4 regions of the Blastococcus sp. SYSU D00669 genome follow, and region 1 is predicted to be linked to each of the others. Evidence: riboswitches for the same ligand, from Rfam matches in the RefSeq annotation. Region 1 holds a riboswitch; each other region holds the start of a gene.
What was found. A riboswitch is a leader RNA that binds a small molecule or an ion and turns the genes downstream of it on or off. The one in region 1 is predicted to bind cyclic di-AMP.
Positions count from the first base shown of each region.

Region 1 (5,608 bases):
GCGACCGCGGTCTCGCCGAGCCTGCCGGCGGCCGAGCGGGCGGGTGCCGAGGCCTTTGCCGCCGGGCTCGGCGTCCGGCACGAGCTGCCGCGCACCGACGAGCTGTCGCGCCCGGGTTACGTGGCCAACGCCGGCGACCGCTGCGCCTTCTGCAAGACCGAGCTCGTCGACGTCCTGGTGCCCGTGGCCGCCCGGCTGGGCATCGCCGACGTCGTCACCGGCACCAACGCCGACGACGTCGTCGCCGGTTTCCGGCCCGGCATCGCCGCGGCCGCCGCGCGCGGGGCGTGGGCGCCGCTGGCCCGCGCCGGCCTGACCAAGGACGACGTCCGCGCCGCCGCCCGGCGCTGGGGGCTGCCGCTGGCCGACAAGCCGGCCGCGGCGTGCCTGGCCAGCCGGATCGCGTACGGCGTCCCGGTGAGCGCCGAGGGCCTGGCCCGCGTGGAGGCGGCCGAGGCGTCGTTGCGGGCCGCGCTGACCGGTGCCGGGCTGCCGGTGCGCGACCTGCGGGTACGCGACCTCGGTGCCGACGTCGCACGGGTGGAGGTCGACGCCGCGCTGGTGCTGGCCGTGCGGGCGCGACCGGACCTGCTGGCCGCCGTCGGCGGGTTCGCGCGGGTGGAGCTGGACCCGCGCGGTTTCCGCTCCGGCTCGATGAACGAGCTGCTGCCGGACCCCGTCCGCTACCGCTGACACGCGACAGCGGCCCCTCCCCGGTCGCCGGGGAGGGGCCGCTGTCGCGTGCCGGTGGGGCTCAGCCCACGTAGTTGACGTGCACGTGGTCGAAGTGGTTGGCCGTGGCGCTGCCGCGGTCCTCCATCGCCTTCCACGCGGCGCCCGGCGAGGTGATGATCCGCTGCTGCCAGATGATGTACTCCACGCCCAGCTCGGCCCAGTGGTCGATGTGGTACTGGGCGATCGCGTCGCCGAGGGCGGCGTCGGACATCACCATGTAGTCCAGCGCCAGGCCGGACGGGTGGCCGTGCGGGTCCACCGCGCTGGCGCGGGTGCCGCCGATGGTGATGCCGGCGGCCCCGGCGACGTTCGTGACCACGTTGTCGGCCGCGGCCTGCGCCTGGGGCTTGGTGGCGCCGGCGGTGTTCGTGATCTGCGCGGTGACGGAGGCCGGCGCGGGCGCCGGGGCCGGGGCCGGAGCCGGCGCGGGGGCCGGGGCCGGCGCGGCCGGGGCCTCGACCGGGGCCGAGTCGCCGACCGAGCCCGAGGGGGCCGGGGCGGTGTCGACCGTCGCCGACACCAGCAGCACCTGACCCGGGAAGATCAGGTTCGGGTTGCTGCCGATGACGTCGACGTTGCGCTGGTAGAGGTCGCGCCACGCCTGCCCGTGGGCGGAGGCGATCTTCGCGACGGTGTCGCCGCGGACGACGGTGTAGTCGCCGGCCGGGGCGGCGTGCTGCCCGTGGCCGTCGGCCTCGGTGGACTCGGCGGCCGGGGCGGGGGCCGGGGCCGGCTGGGCCTCGGGGGCGGCGGGGGCCTGGGCGGCGGCCGGGGTGGTGCCCTCGGTCAGGTGCTTGCCGCAGGTCGGCCAGGCGCCGATGCCCTGCCCGACGAGGACCTTCTCGGCGACGTCGATCTGCTGGGCCGGGGTGGCCAGGTCGGCGCGGGGCGCGTAGCCCGTGCCGCCGTAGGCCTCCCAGGTCGACTGGCTGAACTGCAGGCCGCCGTAGTAGCCGTTGCCGGTGTTGATGCTCCAGTCGCCGCTCGACTCGCACTGGGCCACGCCGGTCCAGTCGTGCGTGGTGGCGGCGTTGGCCGGGGTGGTGAGTATGCCGAGCCCGACGGCCGTGGCTCCGGCGGCGACGGGGGCCTTGACGAGGGCCTTCTTGGTGCGGACGTAGCGGGGCGCGCGATGCTTTGCCATGGGGATGTGTGATCTCCGATCACCGCCGGCGAGGTGAGCTGTCGGGTTCGGGCGATCGGTGCCCGGCCGCGCAACGCGGCTTCACCCCCAGGCGCGCCCCCCGCGCGCCGCGAACGTGGGTCCCCCACCCCTGTCCTGAAGCTGTTCCGGATGACGCGAGCCGGTGGACAGGGTTTGGCGGACCGGCGCGTCACGCTCTCCGTTTGCTGAGCGCAGCCAAAACGCTACGAGCGGTTATGTGAACTGTCGCCGTGACGGCGGTCACACCTCGGCGTGTCGCCTGCGAACGGACTGGTCAGCCGCAACCTGTGAAAGCCGGCTCACACGTCCGGCCGACGGGCGATGCGGGCAGCGGCCACGCCCGCCCCGAAGCCGTTGTCGATGTTCACGACGAGCACCCCCGGAGCGCACGCGGTGAGCATCGTGAGCAGGGCGGCGAGCCCCTCGAACGCCGCGCCGTACCCCACCGACGTGGGCACCGCGACGACCAGCCGGTCGGTCAGCCCGGCCACCACGCTCGGCAGGGCGCCGTCCATGCCGGCGACGACGACCACCACGTCGGCCGCCGCGATGTCCGGGGCGACCTCGAGCACGCGGTGCACCCCGGCCACCCCGACGTCGTCGACCCGGTGGCAGCGCACACCGGCCGCCGCCAGCGTCGCCGCCACCTCGGCCGCGACCGGAGCGTCGGAGGTGCCGGCGGTGAGCACCAGCACGTCACCGGACGGCTCCGGCAGGGTGCCGACGAAGGCGCAGCGGGCCTCCGCGTCGACGACGGCGTCGGGCCAGCGGGCCGCCACGGCGGCGGCGGTGGCGTCGTCCACCCGGGTCGCCCAGGCCAGCGGGGCGCCGGCCTCGAGCAGACCGGCCAGGCAGGCGACGGTCTGCTCCGGCGTCTTGCCCGCGGCGTAGACCACCTCCGGCGTCCCGGTCCGCTCGGCCCGGTCGACGTCGAGCCGGGCGAACCCCAGGTGTGCGGTGCGCTGCGAGTCCACGCCTAGAGCATGCGGGATTGATCACCAGCCGCGACGGGAAGGGCACCGGCCATGAGCATCGTCAAGATCAACGCGATCACCGTGCCCAAGGACAAGCAGGAGCGCTTCGAGGAGCGCTTCCGCGGCCGGGCCGGGGCCGTCGAGGAGACCGACGGCTTCGAGTGGTTCGAGCTGCTGCGCCCGCAGGAGGGCACCGACCAGTACCTGGTCTACACGCGGTGGAGCAGCGAGGAGGCCTACCGGGCCTGGGAGAGCGGCCAGGACTTCGCGCGCGCCCACTCCGGCGGCGGCAGCGAGCTCGCCCCCGCGGCCAGCGACTCCCACCACCTGTGGAGCTACGAGGTCATCGAGAGCACGGGTCCGAAGTCGGGCACGGCCTGACGAGCGGGATACTGTGACGAGGCGGGCCGGTGCGCCCGCCTCGCCCCCGCACGTGCAGGTAGGAGCCATGACCGACACGCTCGCCGACAGCCGCACCACCGACCGGGTGTTCTCCGAGGGCGTGCCGGTCGTCGTGGAGGACGTGCCGCGCCGCCCCGCCGCCGAGCGCACGCAGGTGCTGGCCGACCCTGGGTTCGGCAAGCACTTCACCGACTCGATGTTCGTCGCGCGCTACCGCACCGGGCAGGGCTGGTACGACGCCCGGCTCACCGCGTACGCGCCGCTGCAGATGGACCCGAGCACCGCGGCGCTGCACTACGCGCAGTCGATCTTCGAGGGGCTCAAGGCCTACGCCCAGCCCGACGGCAGCGTGGCCACCTTCCGGCCGGAGTCCAACGCCGCCCGCTTCGTGCGGGGCGCGAAGCGGCTGGCCATGCCGCCGGTGCCCGAGTCGGCCTTCATCGCCGCCGTCGACGCGCTCGTCGACGCCGACCGCGACTGGGTGCCCACCGGCCCCGACCAGACCCTCTACATCCGGCCCTACCAGCTGGCCACCGAGCCGTTCCTCGGCGTCCGGCCGGCCAACGAGTACCTGTTCCTGGTCATCGCCAGCCCCGCCGGCCCGTACTTCGCCCGCGGCGTCCAGCCGGTGTCGGTCTACCTCTCCGAGGACTACATCCGCGCGGCGCCCGGCGGCACCGGCGACGTCAAGTGCGCCGGCAACTACGCGGCCAGCCTGCTGGCGCAGGAGCAGGCCATCGCGGCCGGCTGCGACCAGGTCGTGTGGCTCGACGCGGTGGAGAAGCGCTACGTCGAGGAGATGGGCGGGATGAACCTGTTCTTCGTCCTCGGCTCCGGCGCCGACGCCGAGCTGGTCACCCCCGAGCTCACCGGCACCCTGCTGCCCGGCATCACCCGCGACTCGCTGATCACCCTCGCCCGGGAGAAGGGCCACCGGGTCACCGAGCGGCGGTTCAGCGTCGAGGAGTGGCGCAAGGGCGTCGCCGACGGCACCGTCACCGAGACCTTCGCCTGCGGCACCGCCGCCGTCATCACCCCGGTCGGCGAGGTGCGGGCCCGCACCGGCGACTTCGTGATCGGCGACGGCAGCCCCGGTCCGCTCTCGATGGAGCTGCGCGCGTCCCTCCTCGACATCCAGCACGGCCGGGTGCCCGACACCCACGGCTGGCTGCACCGGGTCTCCTGAGCGTGCAGCGCTGGCGGGGGCTCGACGCCACCCCGGCCGACCTCGGCCGCACCGTCGTCACCATCGGGATGTACGACGGGGTCCACCGGGGGCACCAGAAGCTGATCGGCACAGCGGTCGAGCGTGCCCGCGCGCTCGGCCGGCCCAGCCTGCTGCTCACCTTCGACCCGCACCCGGCGGAGGTGATCCGGCCCGGCTCGCACCCGGCGATCCTCACCTCGATGGACCGCAAGGCCGAGCTGGTCGCCGAGCTCGGCGTGGACCTGATGTGCGTGCTGCCGTTCACCCAGGAGTTCATGCGGCTCTCGCCGGAGACCTTCACGCACACCGTGCTCGTCGAGCACCTGCACGCGGCCCAGGTCGTCGTCGGCCAGAACTTCACCTACGGGCACAAGGCCGCCGGCACCGTGGAGAGCCTCGCCCAGGAGGGCCGGCGCTTCGGCTTCACGGTGGAGGGCCTGCCGCTGGCGGCCGTCGGCGGGAACGGCGGGGAGGACGACGTCACGATCTCCTCCACCTACATCCGCGCCTGCGTGGCGGCGGGGGACGTGGAGACCGCGGCGAGGGCGCTCGGCCGGCTGCACCGGGTGGACGGCGTCGTCGTCCGCGGGGACCGCCGGGGCCGGGCGATGGGCTACCCGACGGCGAACGTCGAGACCCCGCCGTTCACGGCGATCCCGGCCGACGGCGTCTACGCCGGCCACCTGGTGCTGCGCGACCCGCGCAGCGGGGCGAGCAAGGAGCGCTACCCCGCCGCGATCTCGGTCGGCACCAATCCGACGTTCCAGGGCAGCCGTCGCACGGTGGAGGCGTTCGTCCTCGACTACGACGGCGACCTGTACGGCGAGCACGTCGGGGTCGAGTTCGTCTCGCGGCTGCGCGGCATGGCGGCCTTCGCCGACGTCGCCTCCCTCGTCGCGGCCATGGACGACGACGTGCGCCGGACCCGGGTGCTGCTGGACGTCCCCGAGCCGGGCTGACCCGCGCCCCGGAGGGGGTGATCGGCCCGCTGGTACCGTGGACCCGGCGTCGGCGAACCCGACGTGTGTGCAGGCTGCCCCCGTGACCCAGACCGGGGGCCACACGTGACCTGGCCAGGAGGCCGTCCTATGGCGCTCGAGAGCGCTGTCAAGAAGCAGATCATGA
Region 1 is NZ_JBJGZV010000017.1:93,243-98,850, forward strand. It holds gene ACI8AF_RS14015 (ATP-dependent sacrificial sulfur transferase LarE) at 1-693, shown strand, start outside; gene ACI8AF_RS14020 (LysM peptidoglycan-binding domain-containing protein) at 755-1,879, opposite strand; cyclic di-AMP (ydaO/yuaA leader) riboswitch at 1,888-2,032, opposite strand; gene larB (nickel pincer cofactor biosynthesis protein LarB) at 2,200-2,874, opposite strand; gene ACI8AF_RS14030 (antibiotic biosynthesis monooxygenase family protein) at 2,926-3,255, shown strand; gene ACI8AF_RS14035 (branched-chain amino acid aminotransferase) at 3,323-4,462, shown strand; gene ACI8AF_RS14040 (bifunctional riboflavin kinase/FAD synthetase) at 4,465-5,442, shown strand; gene rpsO (30S ribosomal protein S15) at 5,572-5,608, shown strand, end outside.

Region 2 (5,608 bases), on a different contig from region 1:
CGCCCTCACCGCGACCGTGCTCGTGGTGGAGCTCGTCGGCGCGCTGCTCACCGGCAGCCTCGCGCTGCTCGCCGACGCCGGGCACGTGCTCACCGACGTCGCCGGGCTGGCGATCGCCCTGGTCGCGGCCACCCTGGCACTCCGGCCGGCGACGGCCCGGCGGACCTGGGGCTACCGCCGGGCGGAGGTGCTGGGCGCCACCCTGCAGGCCGCCGTCCTGCTCGCCGTCGGGGTCTACGTGTTCGTCGAGGGCGTCCGCCGCCTCGCCGATCCCCCGGAGATGGCCGCCGCGGGCGTGCTGGTCTTCGGCGCGGTGGGCCTGGCCGCCAACGTCGTCGCCCTGGTCGTGCTGACCCGCGGCGGTCGCAGCTCCGACGTGAACCTGCGCGCGGCGTTCCTCGAGGTGCTCGCCGACGCGTTCGGCTCGGTCGCGGTGCTGGTCTCGGCGGGCGTCATCGCGCTCACCGGGTGGCAGCAGGCCGACGCCGTGGCGTCGCTGCTCATCGCCGTCCTCATCGTGCCGCGCACCCTGTCGCTGCTCCGGGAGACCGTCTCGGTCCTGCTGGAGTCGACGCCGCCGGGCCTCGACCTCGACGAGGTGCGCCGGCGGCTGCTCGAGGTGCCGCACGTCGTCGAGGTGCACGACCTGCACGCCTCGCAGATCACCAGCGGCCTGCCGGTGCTGTCCGCGCACGTCGTGGTGGAGGACTCCTGCTTCCACGACGGCCACGCACCGCAGATCCTCGACCGGCTGCAGGCCTCGCTCGCCGGCGACTTCGCCGTCAGCGTCGAGCACTCCACCTTCCAGCTCGAGTCACCGGCGCACGCGTCCCACGAGCTGACCGCGCACGACTGACCCGCCTCCGGGCGGGGTCGCGGTCAGCCCCGGTAGTTCACGTGCACGTGGTCCATGTGGTTGGCCGTGGCACCGCCGCGGTCCTCCATCGTCGACCACGAGCCGCCCGGCGACTGCAGGATCCGCTGCTGCCAGATGATGTAGTCGACGCCGAGCTCGTCCCAGTGCGCGATGTGGTAGTCGACGATCGCGTCGCCGAGCGCGGCGTCGGTCAGCACCATGTAGTCCAGTGCGAGCCCGGAGGGGTGACCGCCCGGGTCGGCCGCGCTGGCCCGGGTGCCGCCCAGGGTGATCGAGCCCGCGCCCGGCACGTTGGTCACCACGGCGTCGGCGGCGCGCTGGACGACGGCCTTGTGCGCCCCGGCGGTGTTCCTGATGACGGCGACGCCGGACGGCGCGGCGGTGCTGGAGGAGACCGCACCGCCCTCCTCCTCGACGGCGGCGGCCTCGGCAGCGGCGGCGGCGGCCGCCTCGGCGGCGGCCTGGGCGGCGGCCGCGGCCTGCGCGGCGGCGGCGGCCTCGGCGGCCTGCCGGTCGAGCACGGCCTGGTCGGCGGCGGCCTGGGCCTGCGCGGCGGCGGTCTGCGCGGCCTCGCGGGTGGACCGGCTGGCGGCCAGGTCCTCCAGCGGCGCGAGGTCCACCTCACGCGCCTCGAGCGGTCCGGACTGCGCGGTCAGCCCGAGGGCCTGGGCGACGGCGACGGACTCGCTGGACCCGGCCTCGGCCTGGGCTGCCGGGTCGGCGCCGAGGAGCACGTTGACGAGGACGGCGCCGGCGGCGGCCACGCCGAGGTAGATGCCCGGTCGGCGCGCCGGGACGGGCACGCGGCGGCGGGAGCGGGCGGTGCGACGCCCGGCGGCGCGGCCGGACGAGGTGGTGCGGGGATCCATGGGGGAACTGCTCCGAGAGGTGTGCTGGGCGCAGGCCGCCCGGACGGGGCGGGACTGCGGCGGGTGGGCCCGGGACGCGGCGTCGGGCGACGGCCGCGCGGGTGCGGTCGCGGGGTGGTCAGCTGCGCGGGCGCACCCGGGTCCGGCGGGACCGGGCGGAGCAGATCCGTGCGGTGGTGCTGGGGCACGCCATCGGGGCGGCTCTCCGTTCTTCCGATGGCCGCCTACCGAGTTAGCTGACGGGTTCGGGCGGGAAGCAGCCCTACCGACCCCGGCCCTCGACGGGCCGCGGGTGCGGATTCACCCCAGTACTGCGGTGGGTCCCCGGCTCGCCCCGGAGGGCGACTCGGCGGCGCTCGCCCGGTCTCCCCTGCTGGGGATGTGACGGCCGGGACGGGCGGGAGCCACGGTAGCCACGTTATGCAGCCGTGACAATCGGCGGCGTCGGAAACCGTCAGGTCGCGCCGATCGGTGTGAGCGACGTTACCGACCATTTCGGTCGGTTCGCCTACCGAAATGGTCGGCCCGGTCCGTACGGTGTCCCCGTGGCACGACCGTTCCGTCAGCGGATCGACGAGGGCATCGTCGACCGCGCGGCCGCGCTGTTCGCCCGTACCGGCTTCGCGAAGACCTCCGTCCAGGCGGTCGCCGACGCCGTCGGGCTGTCCAAGGCAGGGCTGCTGCACCACTTCCCCAGCAAGGACGCGCTGCAGGAGGCCGTGCTCGCCCAGGCCGCCGCCCTCGGCCGGCGGGTGCTGGACCAGGTGGGCGACCTGCCGGACGGTCCCGCGCGGGACCGCCGGGCGGTCGAGGTCGTCGTCGACGTCGCCCTCGCCCACCCCGGTCTGGTCGCCCTGCTCCTGGCGCCGCTGACCAACCGCGAGGTGGACACCGCCGTCCCCGAGCTCGACGCCGTGGGTGCCATGGCCCTGCAGGTCTTCGGCATCGACCCCGAGGAGCCGGTGTCGGAGCGGGTGGTGCGCGTCGTCGGCGCGCTCACCGCGCTGGCCGTGCTCACCCTCGCCGCGCACCGCGAGAACCGGACCACCGAGTGGCGGCCGCACATCGTCGCCACCTGCTTCGACGCGCTCGGCCACCGCCGACCCGGCGCCGCTCCCCCCGACCCCGACCAGGTGGAGGCCTGATCCGCATGGCTGTTCTGTTGTCCCGACTCGGGGCGTTCTCGCACCGCCACCGGGTGGGGGTGGTCCTCGTCTGGCTGGCCGTCCTGGTGGCCGGCGGCGTCGGCGCCGCGACCCTGGCCGGGGAGACGACGAGCCAGTTCTCCATCCCGGGGCAGGAGTCCACGACGGCGCTGGAGCGCATCGACGAGGAGTTCGGCGGTCTCGGCGGCGGGGCCACGGCCCGGGTCGTCGTCGCGGCACCGGACGGCGCGACGCTGACCACGCCCGAGGGCGCCGCCGCGATCGGCGAGCTCGTCGCCACCCTGGGCGAGCTGCCCGGCGTGACGTCGGCGACCGACCCGCTCGACCCGGCCGCGCCGGGCGTCAACGCCGACCAGGACACCGCCTACAGCACCGTCACCTACGACGCGGCGCCGGGCGAGGTCACCCCCGCCGAGCAGGAGGCGCTGCTCGACGCCGTCGCCGACGCCCGCTCCTCCGGGTACACCGTCGAGGTCTCCGGCGAGGCGGTGCAGGAGGTGCCGCACGTCGGCGGCCCGGCCGAGGCGATCGGCGTCGTCATCGCCCTGGTGGTCCTGGCCGTCACCTACGGCTCGCTGCTCGTCGCCGGCATGAACCTGCTGACCGCCGCGATCGGCGTCGGCATCGGCGTCATGGGCATCACCATCGCCACCGGGTTCACCGACCTGTCGTCGACCACCCCGATCCTGGCCGCGATGCTCGGCCTCGCGGTCGGCATCGACTACGCGCTGTTCATCGTCACCCGGCACCGGCAGGAGCTGCGGCACGGCGCCGACGTGGGCACCGCGCTCGCCACCGCCGTCGGCACGGCCGGCTCGGCCGTCGTCACCGCGGGCCTGACCGTCGTCATCGCGCTGGCCGGCCTGTTCGTCGTCGGCATCCCGTTCCTGACCCAGATGGGCCTCGCGGCGGCCGCGACCATCGTCGTCGCCGTCCTGGTGGCGCTGACCCTCGTGCCCGCGGTGCTGGGCTTCCTCGGTCTGAAGGCGCTGCCGAAGAAGCAGCGCGCCGCCGTGGGCGACGGCCCGGCGACCGGCCGCGGCTTCCTGGCCGGCTGGGCGGCCACGGTCACCCGGCGCCGCGTGGTCTCGCTGCTGCTCACGGTGGCGGCCCTCGGGGTCGTCTCGATCCCGTTCTTCTCGCTGCAGACCACGCTGGTGCAGACGCCGGCCGAGGGCAGCACCCAGGCCCGGGCGGCCGAGCTGCTCGCCGACGGCTTCGGCGAGGGCTTCAGCGGCCCGCTCACCGTCCTGTTCGAGGGTGACGGCGCCGCCGGGACGGCCGCCGGGCTCAGCGGCGCGATCGGCGGGCTGGACGACGTCACGCTGGTCACCCAGCCCGTCCCGAACGCCGACGGCACCGCCGCGCTGCTCACCGTCATCCCGACCTCCGGCCCGACCGACCCGGCGACCGAGCAGCTGGTGGCCGACCTGCGCGAGCTGCTCGCCGGCACCGACGGGGTGCAGGCGTCGGTCACCGGTCAGACGGCGGTGAGCGTCGACGTCGCGCAGGCCCTCGACGACGCGCTGCCGGTGTACCTGGCCCTGGTCGTCGGCCTGGCCCTGGTGCTGCTGGTGCTGGTCTTCCGGTCGCTGCTGGTGCCGCTGGTCGGCGTGCTCGGCTTCCTGCTCACCGTGGGCGCGGCGCTGGGCGCCACCGTCGCGGTGTTCCAGTGGGGGTGGCTGGCCGACGCGGTGAACCTGGACTCGGCCGGTCCGCTGATCAGCCTCACGCCGATCCTGGTCATCGGGATCCTGTTCGGCCTCGCGATGGACTACCAGATCTTCCTGGTGTCGCGCATGCACGAGGCGCACAGCCACGGCATCGCGCCGCGGGAGGCGATCCGCACCGGCTTCCGCCAGGCGGCGCCGGTCGTGGTCGCGGCCGCGCTGATCATGTTCTCGGTCTTCGCCGGCTTCGTGCCGGCCGGCGAGCCGACGGTCAAGTCGATCGCGTTCGCGCTGGCCATGGGCATCCTGTTCGACGCCTTCGTCGTCCGGATGGTGCTGGTGCCGGCCGCGCTGGCGCTGCTCGGCGGTGCCGCCTGGTGGCTGCCCCGCTGGCTGCGCTGGCTGCCGGTGCTCGACGTCGAGGGCGCGGCGCTGGAGAAGGCGTCGCACCGGCCGGCCGAACCGGCGGAGCCGGTGGTCGCCGGTCGCTGACCGGCCCGACCGTCACGGGGCCCGTCTCCCCCTGCGGGAGGCGGGCCGCGCGCCGTCAGTCGTCGTCCTCCTCGCCCTCGTCGTCGCCGGACTCCTCGTCCACCTGCTCCTGGCCGCCGCCGTCGTCACCGGACTCGCCGCCGCAGGCGGCGACGGTGAAGGCGGAGGCGGCGACGGCCATCCCGGCCACGGCGGTGCGCCAGCGGGCGCGTCGGATCGTCATGCGGTGCCGGTGCCCGGAAGCGGCCGAGCCCACACGCCCTAGGAGGCGGCCGGTGGGGCGACCAGCTGCAGGCCCGGTGGCGGCAGGCTCGTGGCCAGCGTGGCGACCGCCTCGTTGACCTGCTGGTTCATCCGCCGCAGACCGGCGAGCGCGGTGTCCCGCCGGCGTTCCAGCTCGGCGACCTCCGCCGCCAGGGCCGCGAGGCGTTCGGCCGCCTGGGCCTCGGCCGCCTCGCGCTGCCGGCGGGAGGCCTCCTCGAGCCGCCGGAGGCGCGCGACGGCCTCCGCGTCGTCCCGCGCGCGGCGCTCGGC
Region 2 is NZ_JBJGZV010000044.1:7,923-13,530, forward strand. It holds gene ACI8AF_RS23205 (cation diffusion facilitator family transporter) at 1-856, shown strand, start outside; gene ACI8AF_RS23210 (hypothetical protein) at 880-1,746, opposite strand; cyclic di-AMP (ydaO/yuaA leader) riboswitch at 1,953-2,108, opposite strand; gene ACI8AF_RS23215 (TetR/AcrR family transcriptional regulator) at 2,292-2,891, shown strand; gene ACI8AF_RS23220 (MMPL family transporter) at 2,897-5,074, shown strand; gene ACI8AF_RS23225 (hypothetical protein) at 5,130-5,297, opposite strand; gene ACI8AF_RS23230 (hypothetical protein) at 5,336-5,608, opposite strand, start outside.
Region 2: another riboswitch for cyclic di-AMP. It lies ahead of ACI8AF_RS23210 (hypothetical protein); the one in region 1 lies ahead of ACI8AF_RS14020 (LysM peptidoglycan-binding domain-containing protein).

Region 3 (5,608 bases), on a different contig from region 1:
GCCGAAGGAGGCCTTGAGGTCGCGCATGCGCAGCGGCCGCAGGTCCCACTTGGACACCCCGTGGTCCAGGCCCACGTGCTCGAACTGGAACACCATGTCGACCTCGGCCCGGGCCGGGTCGGTGAACAGCCGCGCCTCCTCGACCGTGACGCCGGGCATCTCGCCGACCAGCAGCAGCGGGTTCTCGTGGCCGGCGAAGACCTCGCGGTGCATCTCCTGCAGGTACTCGTGGATGCGCGGCCCGCACAGGTAGGACGCCGAGCCGTCGCCGAGGCCGGTGCCGGGGATCGGGGGGCCGTCGTGCAGCGCGCCGTCCGGGCCGACGTCCTTCGAGATCATGTTGATGACGTCCATGCGGAAGCCGTCGACCCCGCGGTCGAGCCACCACCGCATCATCGCGTACACCGCGTGCCGCACCTGGGGGTTCTCCCAGTTGAGGTCGGGCTGCTTGCGGTCGAACAGGTGCAGGTAGTACTCGCCGCTGACCTCGTCGAGCTCCCACACCGACCCGGAGAAGAACGACGCCCAGTTGGTCGGCTCGGCGCCGGGGTCGCCGGCGGCCAGGCCGGCGCGCGGCGGCCGCCACCAGTACCAGTCCCGTTTCGGCGAGTCCGGCCCGGACCGCGATTCGACGAACCAGGGGTGCTCGTCGCTGGTGTGGTTGACCACGAGGTCCATGACCAGCCTGATGCCGCGCGCGTGCAGGGCGGCGATGAGCTCGTCGAGCTGGGCCAGCGACCCGAAGAGCGGGTCGACGTCCTGGTAGTCGGAGATGTCGTAGCCGTTGTCGGCCTGCGGCGAGGGGTAGACCGGCGAGAGCCACAGGACGTCGACGCCGAGGTCGGCGAGGTGGTCCAGCCGCTGCAGGACGCCGCCGAGGTCGCCGATGCCGTCGCCGTCGGAGTCGGCGAAGGAGCGGGGGTAGATCTGGTAGACGACGGCGCTGGTCCACCACGGGGCGGTGTCTCCCGACGAGGTCACGCGATCCCTTCCTTGGCGGCGCCGAGCAGCCGCTCGATCAGCCGGGGGTTGCCGGGCCACGCCTCGAGCACGACCTCCCGAGGCACCTGCCGGGCGGCGTAGCGCAGCGCGAGCGCCACGACGACGACGTCGTCCAGGGGCCCGATGACCGGCAGGAACTCCGGGATGAGGTCGATCGGCGAGAGCACCCACAGCCCGGCGAACCCGACGGCGAGCCTGGCCCGGCGCGGGACGGCGGGGTGCGCCCGCAGCCGGCGCACGGTGGTGACGCAGTCGGGCAGGAACCGGGCCAGCTCCTTCGCCGTCCCCTCGGGCAGGCGCCGGGCGAGCAGGATCAGCACGGCCCAGGTGACCACCATGACGGCGGCGGCGATCGCGAGACCGGTCAGCCATCCCCGCATGCCGCGATCCTCCCCCACCGCCACACACGCTGGAACGGCCCCTCTGCAGGGGCCCGCCGCGAGCGTGCGAGCGGTGGGGGCAGAGGGGTCCTGCTAGTACCAGCCGGTGGACTGGCTGTGCGCCCAGGCGCCGCAGGGCGAGCCGTAGCGCTCGTTGATGTAGATCAGGCCGGCGTCGATCTGGCGGTACGGGTCGGAGGTCTTCGCGATCCCGGTGCTCGCCCAGGTCGAGTCGAGGAACTGCGGGATCCCGTAGGCGGTGCTGGTCGGGTTCTGCGCGTTCGGGTTCCAGCCGCTCTCCCGGCCCCAGAGCTTCTCGAGGCAGGAGAACTCGGAGGCGTCGCCGCCGAGCTGCGCCAGCGCGTAGTCCTGGTACGAGCCGCCCGGGGCCGGCGCGGCGGCTTCCGCGGCGGCTTCCGCGGCGGCCGCCTGCTCGGCGGCCGCGGCCTCGGCAGCGGCCTGCGCGGCGGCCGCCTCCGCGGCGGCCTGGGCGGCGGCCTGCGCGGCCGCGGCCTCGGCGGCCTGCCGCTCGAGCTCGGCCTGCTCGGCGGCGGCCTGGGCCTGCGCGGCGGCGGTCTCGGCGTCCTCGCGGGTGGACCGGCTGGCGGCCAGGTCCTCCAGCGGCGCGAGGTCGTCCTCGGTCACCCGGGCCGGCCCGGACTGCGCGGACAGGCCGAGGGCCTGGGCGACGGCGACCGACTGGGTGGACCCGGCGTCGGCCTGGGCGGCGGGGTCGGCGCCGACCAGCACGTTGACCATGACCGCGCCGGCGGCGGCCACTCCGAGGTAGAGGCCGGGACGGCGCGACGGGGCGGGCAGCCGGCGGCGGGAGGCGGACGTGCGGGCGATGGTGGTGCGGAGGTTCATGGGTTGCGGTGCTCCGGTGGGGGTACGACGCAGCAGGGCGGGAGGCCGTGCTGCGCGGAGGGCGTGCGGGCAGCGAGGGCTGGCGCGGGGCACCGGGAGGCGGCGAGGAGCCGGTCGAGCGGGGTGCTCGGGCGGTGGCCCGCGGCGGCGGCGACGTCAGGGACGGCCGCGTGCGCTCAGATGCGCGGGCACACCCGCATCCGGCCTGGCCGGGTGCTGCGGGAACGTGCGGGGGTGCAGGGGCAAGGGCGCGCCATCGGGGCGGCTCTCCGTTCTTCCGACGGCCGCCTACCGAGTTAGCTGACGGGTTCGGGCGGGAAGCAGCCCTACCGACCCCGGCCCTCGACGGGCCGCGGGTGCGGATTCACCCCAGTACTGCGGTGGGTCCCCGGCTCGCCCCGGAGGGCGACTCGGCGGCGCCCGCTCGGACTCCCCGGTGGGGATGTGACGACCGGTGCGGGCGGGAGCCACGGTAACGGCCGTGATCGGTTCGTGACAATCGGGGGCGGGAGATTGCCGGGTGAGAAGCGTCGCGGAACGGCTCAGGAATACCGCCACACCGTCGTCCGGCGGATGCCGGGCCCCTCGGTCTCCGGCACGTCGTGGGCGGCGACCTCGGTGAGCCGGTCGGCCGGCAGGTACATCCGGCCCGGGTCGCCGATGTAGACCTCCGCGCCGGCCGCGCTCGCGCGATCGAGGAACGGCAGCACCCGCTCGGTCATCTCGCGGTCGTAGCAGACGTCGCCGGCCAGGACGACGTCCACCTCCGGCGGCGGCCCGCCCAGCAGGTCGCCGGTGGCGCGGATGCCGGGCACCCCGTTGACCGCGGCGTTCACCTCGATCGCCGTGAGGCCGTAGGGGTCGACCTCGCTGGCCAGCACGTCGCCGGCGCCGGCCAGCGCCGCGGCGATCGCCACCAGTCCGCTGCCCGAGCCCAGGTCGAGCACCCGCCGCCCCGCGACGACGTCCGGGCGGTCGAGGACGAACCGGGCCAGCACCTGCCCGCCCGGCCAGGCGGCCGACCAGAACGGCGGCTGCGCCATGCCCTCTCCCGACCCACCCCCGTGCTCCGCCTCCATGGCGTCCCACAGCGCGACGACGTCGTCGGCCACCTGCAGCGTCACCTCGGGCACCAGCGACGGCTGCGCCGGGCGGGTGTGGGCGCGGACGAAGGCGGCGGTCACGACGGGCGGCACGACGCCATCCTTCCCCGCCGACCGTGTGCGCCAACTGGCAGTTCCGGGCCCTGCCGCTACCAGTCAGCGGGCAACCGGGGACGCAGCGCGAGCTCCGCCTCGAGCGCCCCGATCCGGCACGACCGACGGCGGACGGCATCGATGACGGCACTCCGGACGGCGGCGCGCCCGGTCCCCGCCGGAACGCCCCAGGCGTCGACCAGCGACCGCTCCACCGAGGTGACCGGGATGCCCTCGACCCGGCGCAGGTGCCAGTCCACGCCCGCGGTGCGCGGTCGCGTGACTGGCGGCGCCGCCCTGCGCCCGGGCCGCGGCGTGGACGCGCACCTTCCAGTCCCCCGCCGCCACCGGGGTCGCGTAGATCCCGGGGCCCAGCCACACCAGTCGGCCGGATCGGACCCGGGCCCGCACCGTGGCCGGGGTGATCCGCCCGGTCAGGCGCTCCCACGTCGTCCAGCCGTCCGGCCCGACGAGGGCGTCGACGTCACGCAGCACGCGTCGACCTTCGCCGCCGGGACGACGCCGCGGAGCGCTGAACCGGGATCTGTGGACACCGCCGTCCGACCGTGTGCGCCGACTGAGAGCGACGGCGCCCGGGACGCCGCTCTGCGCACACGGTTGCCGCAGGGACGGGCCTCAGCGGCGGGCGAGGCGGGCGAGCGGGCGGCCGTAGGAGCCGGGGAACAGCCGCACCAGGACGTCGGGGAGCTTCGCGCTGGCCCCGATGAGCAGCCGCGGGCGGCGCCGCTCGACGGCGTCGACGATCTGCGCGGCGGCCTTCTCGGGCGGGATGCGCAGCAGCTTGGCGAACCGCTCCCGCCCGCGCGCGGCCTCGGCCGCGTCGACGCCGGAGCCCACGCGCGCCGACTCCGCGATCCGGGTGCGGATGCCGCCGGGGTGGACGACGGTGACCCCCACGCCGTCGCCGGCCAGCTCCGCCCGCAGCGCCTCGGAGAAGCCGCGGACGGCGAACTTGCTCGCCGCGTACGCCGCCTGCCCGGGCGGGGCGAGGATGCCGAAGATGCTCGACACGTTGACCAGGTGCGCGCCGGGGTTGGCCTCGAGCACCGGCAGCAGCGCGTGCGTCAGCCGGACGACGGCGCGGAAGTTGACGTCGAGCACCCAGTCGAACTCCTCGAGGGTCACCTCGTCGAAGCGCCCGCCCAGGGCCACCCCGGCGTTGTTGACCAGCAGCGTCGTCCCGGGGTGCTCGGCGGCGAGCCGCTCCCCCACCGCCCGGGTCGCCGCGTCGTCGGCCAGGTCGACGACGTGGGTGGTGACCGCGCGGCCGGGGTTCAGCACCCGCACGTCCCCGGCCACGCCGTCCAGCCGTCCGGCGTCGCGGTCGAGCAGCACCAGGTCGCTGCCCCGGGCGGCCAGCGCGTGCGCCAGCGCCTCCCCGATCCCGCTGGCCGCACCGGTGACGACCGCCGTCGCGCCGGTGAAGACGAAGGGCCGCCTCACGAGAAGAAGGGCCGCCTCACGAGAAGCGGATGCCCTCGTCCTCGAGCGGGCCGCGGCGCATCAGCCGCACGTCCTTGAGGTAGTTCTGGTGCAGCCGCCAGGGCGCCCGCGACCCCTGCTTCGGCAGCTGCGCGAGGCTGCGCTGCACGTACCCGGACGTCAGGTCGAGGAACGGCGCGCTCGCGCCCTCCGGCGGCGGCACCGGCGTCGCCACCCGGTAGCCCTTCGCGTCCATGTGCCGCAGCAGCCGGCAGACGTAGCGGTTGACCAGGTCGGCCTTGAGCGTCCAGGAGGCGTTGGTGTAGCCGATGACCATGTCGAAGTTCGGGACGCCGGAGATCATCATCCCCTTGTAGGAGACGGTCGAGGACAGGTCGACCGGCTCGCCGTCGCGGCACAGCTGCATGCCGCCGATCGGCAGCAGGTTCAGCCCGGTGGCCGTCACGATCAGGTCGGCCGGGATCGTCGTCCCCGACTCGAGCTCGACGCCGTCCGCGGTGAACCGGCGGATCCGGTCCGTCACGATCTCCGCCTTCCCCGACCGCAGCGCCCGGAACAGGTCGCCGTCGGGCACCAGGCACAGCCGCTGGTCCCACGGGTCGTACGGCGGGCTGAAGTGCGTGTCGACGTCGAAGCCGGCCGGCAGCTGCTTGACCAGCCCCTTGCGCACGAACGCCTTCATCCCCTCCGGCCGGCGCC
Region 3 is NZ_JBJGZV010000016.1:24,936-30,543, forward strand. It holds gene ACI8AF_RS13050 (glycoside hydrolase family 13 protein) at 1-981, opposite strand, end outside; gene ACI8AF_RS13055 (YkvA family protein) at 978-1,382, opposite strand; gene ACI8AF_RS13060 (aggregation-promoting factor C-terminal-like domain-containing protein) at 1,476-2,249, opposite strand; cyclic di-AMP (ydaO/yuaA leader) riboswitch at 2,520-2,675, opposite strand; gene ACI8AF_RS13065 (class I SAM-dependent methyltransferase) at 2,792-3,445, opposite strand; gene ACI8AF_RS13070 (hypothetical protein) at 3,502-3,705, opposite strand; gene ACI8AF_RS13075 (SDR family NAD(P)-dependent oxidoreductase) at 4,082-4,909, opposite strand; gene ACI8AF_RS13080 (flavin-containing monooxygenase) at 4,926-5,608, opposite strand, start outside.
Region 3: another riboswitch for cyclic di-AMP. It lies ahead of ACI8AF_RS13060 (aggregation-promoting factor C-terminal-like domain-containing protein); the one in region 1 lies ahead of ACI8AF_RS14020 (LysM peptidoglycan-binding domain-containing protein).

Region 4 (5,608 bases), on a different contig from region 1:
CGTGGCCGAGCTGCCGGCCGATGGCGCGTCGCCGGCCTGAGCGCGGGCGACAGGAGGCACCATCGGGTCCGTGGGCATGACGGAGAACGGCACGAGCGGGGGGCCCGGAGCGCAGCGGGAGACGTCGCAGATGGACCTGCGGCACGGGACCGCGGTGCGCGAGCCCCTCGCGCGGCACGGCCGGGCCGCCCGCGACACCACCCAGATCGAGCTGGACCGCCTGCCGTCGCCGCCGCCCGCGCCGGCCACCCCGCAGGTGCGCACGGTCGAGCGGCACCTCGAGGAGATCCTCTCCGCGGCCCCGCAGGTCGACCCGATCGAGCTCGCGGTGCTGGACGCGCAGGGGCTGCTCTGCGCCGAGGACGTCGTCAGCAAGCGCGCGCTGCCCGCCTTCGACCAGGCCGCCCTCGACGGCTACGCCGTCCGCGCCCAGGACGTCGCGCACGCGACCCTCGAGGCGCCGGTCCAGCTGGCCGTGGTCGGGGTGAGCACCGCCGGAAGCCCCACGCCGTCGTCCATCGGCCCCGGCCTGGCGCAGATGGTCGACGCGGGCGCGATGCTGCCCGCCGGGGCCGACGTCGTCGTCCCGGCGGTCTGGACCGACCAGGGGGAGGTGCGCGTCGCCGTCCACGCCGCGCCCCCGGCCGGCAGCTACGTCCGGCAGGTGGGGGACGACGTCGCGCTCGGCGACTCCGCCGTGCAGGTCGGCACCCCGATCGGCCCGGCGCAGATCAGCCTGCTCGCCGCGGTCGGCCGCGACCGCGTGCACGTGCGCCCGCGGCCGCGGATCACCGTGCTCTCGGCCGGCGCCGAGCTCGTCGACGTCGGCGCCGACCCCGGCCCGGGGCAGGCCGTCGACGTCAACTCCTACGCTCTGGCCGCGGCCGCCCGCGACGCCGGCGCGGAGGCCTACCGCGGCGGCATCCTGCCCACCGACCGCGAGCGGCTGACCGAGCGGCTGGAGAGCGCGCTGCTGCGCAGCGACCTGGTGCTGGTCTCGGGCACCTTCTCGAGCGACGGTTTCGACACCGTGCCCCAGGTGCTCGCCGAGCTCGGGCCGACCGCCTTCACCCCGGTCGCGATGCACCCCGGGCCGGTGCAGGGCTTCGGCCGGCTGGGCCGCGACTCGGTGCCGGTGATCTGCGTGCCGGGCGACCCGGTGTCGGCGCTGGTGTCGTTCGAGGTGTTCGTCCGCCCGGCGATCCGCCTCATGCTCGGCAAGCGCCAGCTCTTCCGCCGCACGGTGCAGGCCATCTCGGCCCAGCAGCTGGTCTCGCCGCTGGGCTACCGCCAGTACCTGCACGGCACGGTCATGCGGCACCCCGACGGCGGCTACGTCGTCGAGCCGGTCGGCGACGGCAGCGAGGCGCAGCTGGCCCGCATGGCCCGCGCCAACTGCCTGGTCGTCGTCGATGAGGACGTGACCGAGGTGGCCCCCGGCGGGCTGGTCACCGTCATGCCGCTGCTGCTCGGCGGCTGACCGCCGGTCGTGACCGATCCGCTGCTCCACCCGGGCTGGCCGGCGACGCTGTCCCACGGGCCCGTCGAGCTGCACCCGCTGCGCCGGCGCGACGCCGCGGAGTGGAGCCGGCTGCGGCTGGCCAACGAGGAGTGGCTCGCGCCGTGGGAGCCGTCGTCAGCCCAGCCGTGGCGGCTGCGGCACACGCCGGCGGCCTACCGGGTGATGCGCCGCGCCGTCGCCCGCCGCGCCCGGGCGGGGACGTCGCTGCCCTGGGCGATCCGGGTGGACGGTCGGCTGGCCGGGCAGGTGACGATCGACAACGTGGTCCGCGGCGCGATGCGCTCCGGGCACCTCGGGTACTGGATCGACCGCGCGGAGGCCGGCCGGGGGATGGCCTCCCTGGCCGTCGCGCTGGTGTGCGACCACGCGTTCGGCCCGGTCGGCCTGCACCGGCTGCAGGCCGACATCCGCCCCGAGAACGGCCCCAGCCAGCGGCTGGTCGAGCGGCTCGGCTTCACCCGCGAGGGGCTGCTGCGCCGCTACCTGGACATCGACGGCGACTGGCGCGACCACCTGACCTTCGCGCTGCTCGCCGAGGACGTCCCCGGCGGCGTCCTGACCCGCTGGCGGCAGCGCATACCACGCTGACCCGCCCCGCGCGCGGTCCTCATGTCGACACGCCGACCCGGTCGTCACACCCGTTCCACGACACGCATCGCGACACTCCAGCGCGCCTCCCCGCGTCGGGTGAACTTCCTGCATAACCTGCCGAGGCCGGTGACTCGTGTGACAGGTGGTGTTCAGATGGGATCGGGCGCGCTGCTGGCCGCTCTGGTCGTGCTGTGGTTCGTCGTGCTGGTGCCCATGGTGGTGACACGCGGCGACTCGCAGTCGGCCCGGGGTGGGCTGGCCTCGACCGGCCGCACGCTGCAGCGGCGGCGCACGGTGGACCCCGTGGTCACCGCCGACACCGAGCGGGTCGCCATCGACCGCGAGGCGCTGCACGCCACCGGCGAGCTCAAGGTGGACGTGCACAAGCTGCGCCGGCGGACCCTCGCGGCCCTGGTCGCGCTGGCGCTGCTCGGCCTGGCCGGTGCGCTGCTGGTGAGCGCCTGGGTGTGGCCGGCGCAGCTGCTGCTCGACCTCGCCGTCGTCGGCTACGTGCTGGTGCTGCGCCGGACCGCCCGCCGCGAGCGGCTCGCCGCCCGCCGGGCGGCGCGGCAGGCTGCCCGGGAGGCGTTCCTCTCCTCCACCGCTCCGCGGGCGAGCGAGCGCCGGCCGGCGGCGGTGCCGGCCGTGGCCGAGCAGCCCACGGGCGTGCAGGAGGCGCTGCCGTCGCTGCCGCACCCCAGTCTGCCCCTGGCCCCGGTGCACCCGCTGCGGCCCGGCCGGGTCGTGGCCGCCCGCACCGCGGCCCCGGCCGGCTGGCAGAACAGCGCCGTCGTGGGCCTGGACGACGACGACATCGGCTTCGCCGACATCGACGAGTACCGCCCGGCCCGGGTCGTCAACGGCTGAGAACGGGCCCTCCTGCCCCCCACCGCTCGCGAGCTCGCGGCGGGCCCCTGCAGGAGGGCCGCCGGCGGAAGGTAGTCTTTCCGTCCGAGGGGCTGTGGCGCAGTCCGGTAGCGCACCTCGTTCGCATCGAGGGGGTCAGGGGTTCAAATCCCCTCAGCTCCACCCTTCCGCCGACGCCGTCGGGGCACCCGCCCCGGCGGCGTCGTCGTCTTCCGGGTGGTTCCCGGTGTGGCTCGTGGGGCGTGAGCTCTCGGTTCGTGATCGCGCCGTGATCTGGGGTACCGTTCCCGGCGGTCCGGCTGCACCACGTCCCAGCAACCCGTTGGGCACTGGCCGGCCCCGCCGAACCGACCCTCGGGTCGGACCGGGGACCCATGGTTCCTCTGGGGTGAATCCTGCGCGCACGGGGGTGCGCAGGTAGGGCGTCTTCCCGCCCGAACCCGTCAGCTAACCCGGTAGGCGGCGAGGAAGAAGGAGCCCGCCGGTCTTGGCGACCCTGCACCGCCCGCACAGCCCTGCCCAGAACACGAACAAGCGCCGTTCCCGGACCTCCGAGTCCGGGATCGTGGCCGTCGCCGTGAGCCTCGCCGTCCTGCTGTCGGGCGGCCACGCCCAGGCCGCACCGGCGGACGACGCCCGCGTCGCCGCCGCCGAGGTGGCCCGCCTGACGGCGCTCGTGGCGACCGCCGAGACGGAGCTGCAGCGGCTCACCGTCGAGGCCGAGGCCGCCTCCGACGCCAGCATCCAGGCCCAGGCGGCGCTCACCGAGGCGCAGACCGCGGCCGAGACGGCCGCCGCCGAGCTCGCCGCGGCCACCGCCGCGGTCACCGAGACCCGCGAGGACGTCGCCGACCTCGGCCGGCGCAGCTACATGGGCGAGCACCCCATGGGCTCGGCCATGGTCTTCCTCGGCGAGGGGGGTCCCGAGGAGGTGCTGCAGCGCGCCCTCACCCTCGACCTGCTCAGCGACGAGCGGGCCGAGACGCTCGCCGAGCACGAGGTCGTGGAGGCCCAGCAGCAGCAGGCCGACCAGGTCGCCCGGGAGGCGGTCGCCCAGCGCGACGCCCTCGCCCGGGACGCCGCCACCGCCGAGCAGGCCGCGGCCGCCCGGCTGACCGCCGCGCAGCAGTCCTACGACGCCGCGGTGGCCGAGAAGGCCGCGCACGAGGCCGCCCTCCGCGAGGCGGAGATCGCGCTGCTGGCCGCCACCGGCTCCAGCGACCCGGACGCCGACCTCGCCGAGCGGGAGGCGGCCGAGCAGGCCGCGGCCCAGGCCGCCGCGCAGACGGTCGCCGCCGCGGCGGCCGGCGGCGGCGCCGTCCCCCCGACGGTCGGCCGGGTGACCTCCTGCTACGGGCCGCGCTGGGGGACGATGCACCAGGGTGTCGACATCGCCGCGCCGATCGGCACGCCGGTCTACGCGCCCGAGGGCGGGACGGTGCTGCACGCCGGCGCCGCCAACGGCTTCGGGCAGGCCGTCTACGTGCAGCACGGCGACGGGTCGATCACCCTCTACGGGCACGTCAACCGGTTCTTCGTCAGCGCCGGCCAGGTGGTGTCGGCCGGGCAGCAGATCGCCGAGGTCGGCAACAAGGGCCAGTCCACCGGCCCGCACCTGCACTTCGAGGTGCACATGGGCGGCCTCTACGCCAACCGCGTGAACCCGGTGCCGTGGCTGACGGCGCGGGGGATCTCGATCGGCGGCTGCTGAGGGGCGCTAGGCCGCGCCGGGGAAGTCGGGCTTCCGCTTCTCGAGGAAGGCCCGCACGCCCTCCCGCCCCTCGGGGTCGGCGGCGGACTCGGCGATCAGGCGGGCCTCGTCGTCCAGCTGCTCGTCGAGGGTGCGGACGGCGGCCCGCCGGACCAGGGCGCGGGTGCGGACCATCGCCCGCACCGGTCCGGCGGCCACGCGGTGCGCCAGCGCGATCGCCTCGCTGTGCAGGTCCTCGTCCTCGACCAGGCGGCTGACCAGGCCGAAGGTGTGCGCCTCGGCGGCGCTCAGCGCGCTGTCGGTGAGCAGCAGGTCCAGCGCCCGCGGTGCGCCGAGCGCGCGGGTCAGGGCCCAGGACGACCCGCCGTCGGGGGAGAACCCGATCCCGAGGTAGGCGGGGCGGATCTTCGCCGAGCGGCCGCAGACCACGATGTCGCAGGCGCCGATCAGCCCCACCGCGGCGCCGGCGACCGCGCCCTGCGCCCCGGCGAGCACCGGCACCGGGCAGTGCAGCAGCAGCCGGATCACCTCGTGCCAGTCGTGCGCCAGCTGCCCGACCTGCGCTCCGGGGTCGTCGGCGGCGACGAAGTAGCCGATGTCGCCGCCGACGCAGAAGCGCGGCCCGTTGGCGAGCAGCAGCACCACCCGGGTCTGCGCCGGCCGGTCGCGCAGGGCGGCGGCCAGCTGGTGGGCCAGCGCCGGGTCGAGGGCGTTGCCGGCCTCCGGGCGGTCCAGCGTGATCCGCCAGACGTGCCCGTCGACATCGGTGAGCACCCGGGGCCGCTCGTCGGTCGAGGTCATCGCCGTCCTCCCGCCGTCTGCGCCTGCCGGGGTCACCGTAGGCGAGGGTCGATCAGGGCCGCACGGCGTGGTGTTCCTCGTCGATGGCGCCCGGGGCGCCGCCGAACTCGTCGGCC
Region 4 is NZ_JBJGZV010000032.1:41,955-47,562, reverse strand. It holds gene ACI8AF_RS20175 (UTP--glucose-1-phosphate uridylyltransferase) at 1-40, shown strand, start outside; gene glp (molybdotransferase-like divisome protein Glp) at 77-1,480, shown strand; gene ACI8AF_RS20165 (GNAT family N-acetyltransferase) at 1,490-2,110, shown strand; gene ACI8AF_RS20160 (hypothetical protein) at 2,267-2,980, shown strand; tRNA gene ACI8AF_RS20155 (tRNA-Ala) at 3,069-3,142, shown strand; cyclic di-AMP (ydaO/yuaA leader) riboswitch at 3,311-3,456, shown strand; gene ACI8AF_RS20150 (M23 family metallopeptidase) at 3,468-4,691, shown strand; gene ACI8AF_RS20145 (enoyl-CoA hydratase/isomerase family protein) at 4,698-5,492, opposite strand; gene ACI8AF_RS20140 (hypothetical protein) at 5,545-5,608, opposite strand, start outside.
Region 4: another riboswitch for cyclic di-AMP. It lies ahead of ACI8AF_RS20150 (M23 family metallopeptidase); the one in region 1 lies ahead of ACI8AF_RS14020 (LysM peptidoglycan-binding domain-containing protein).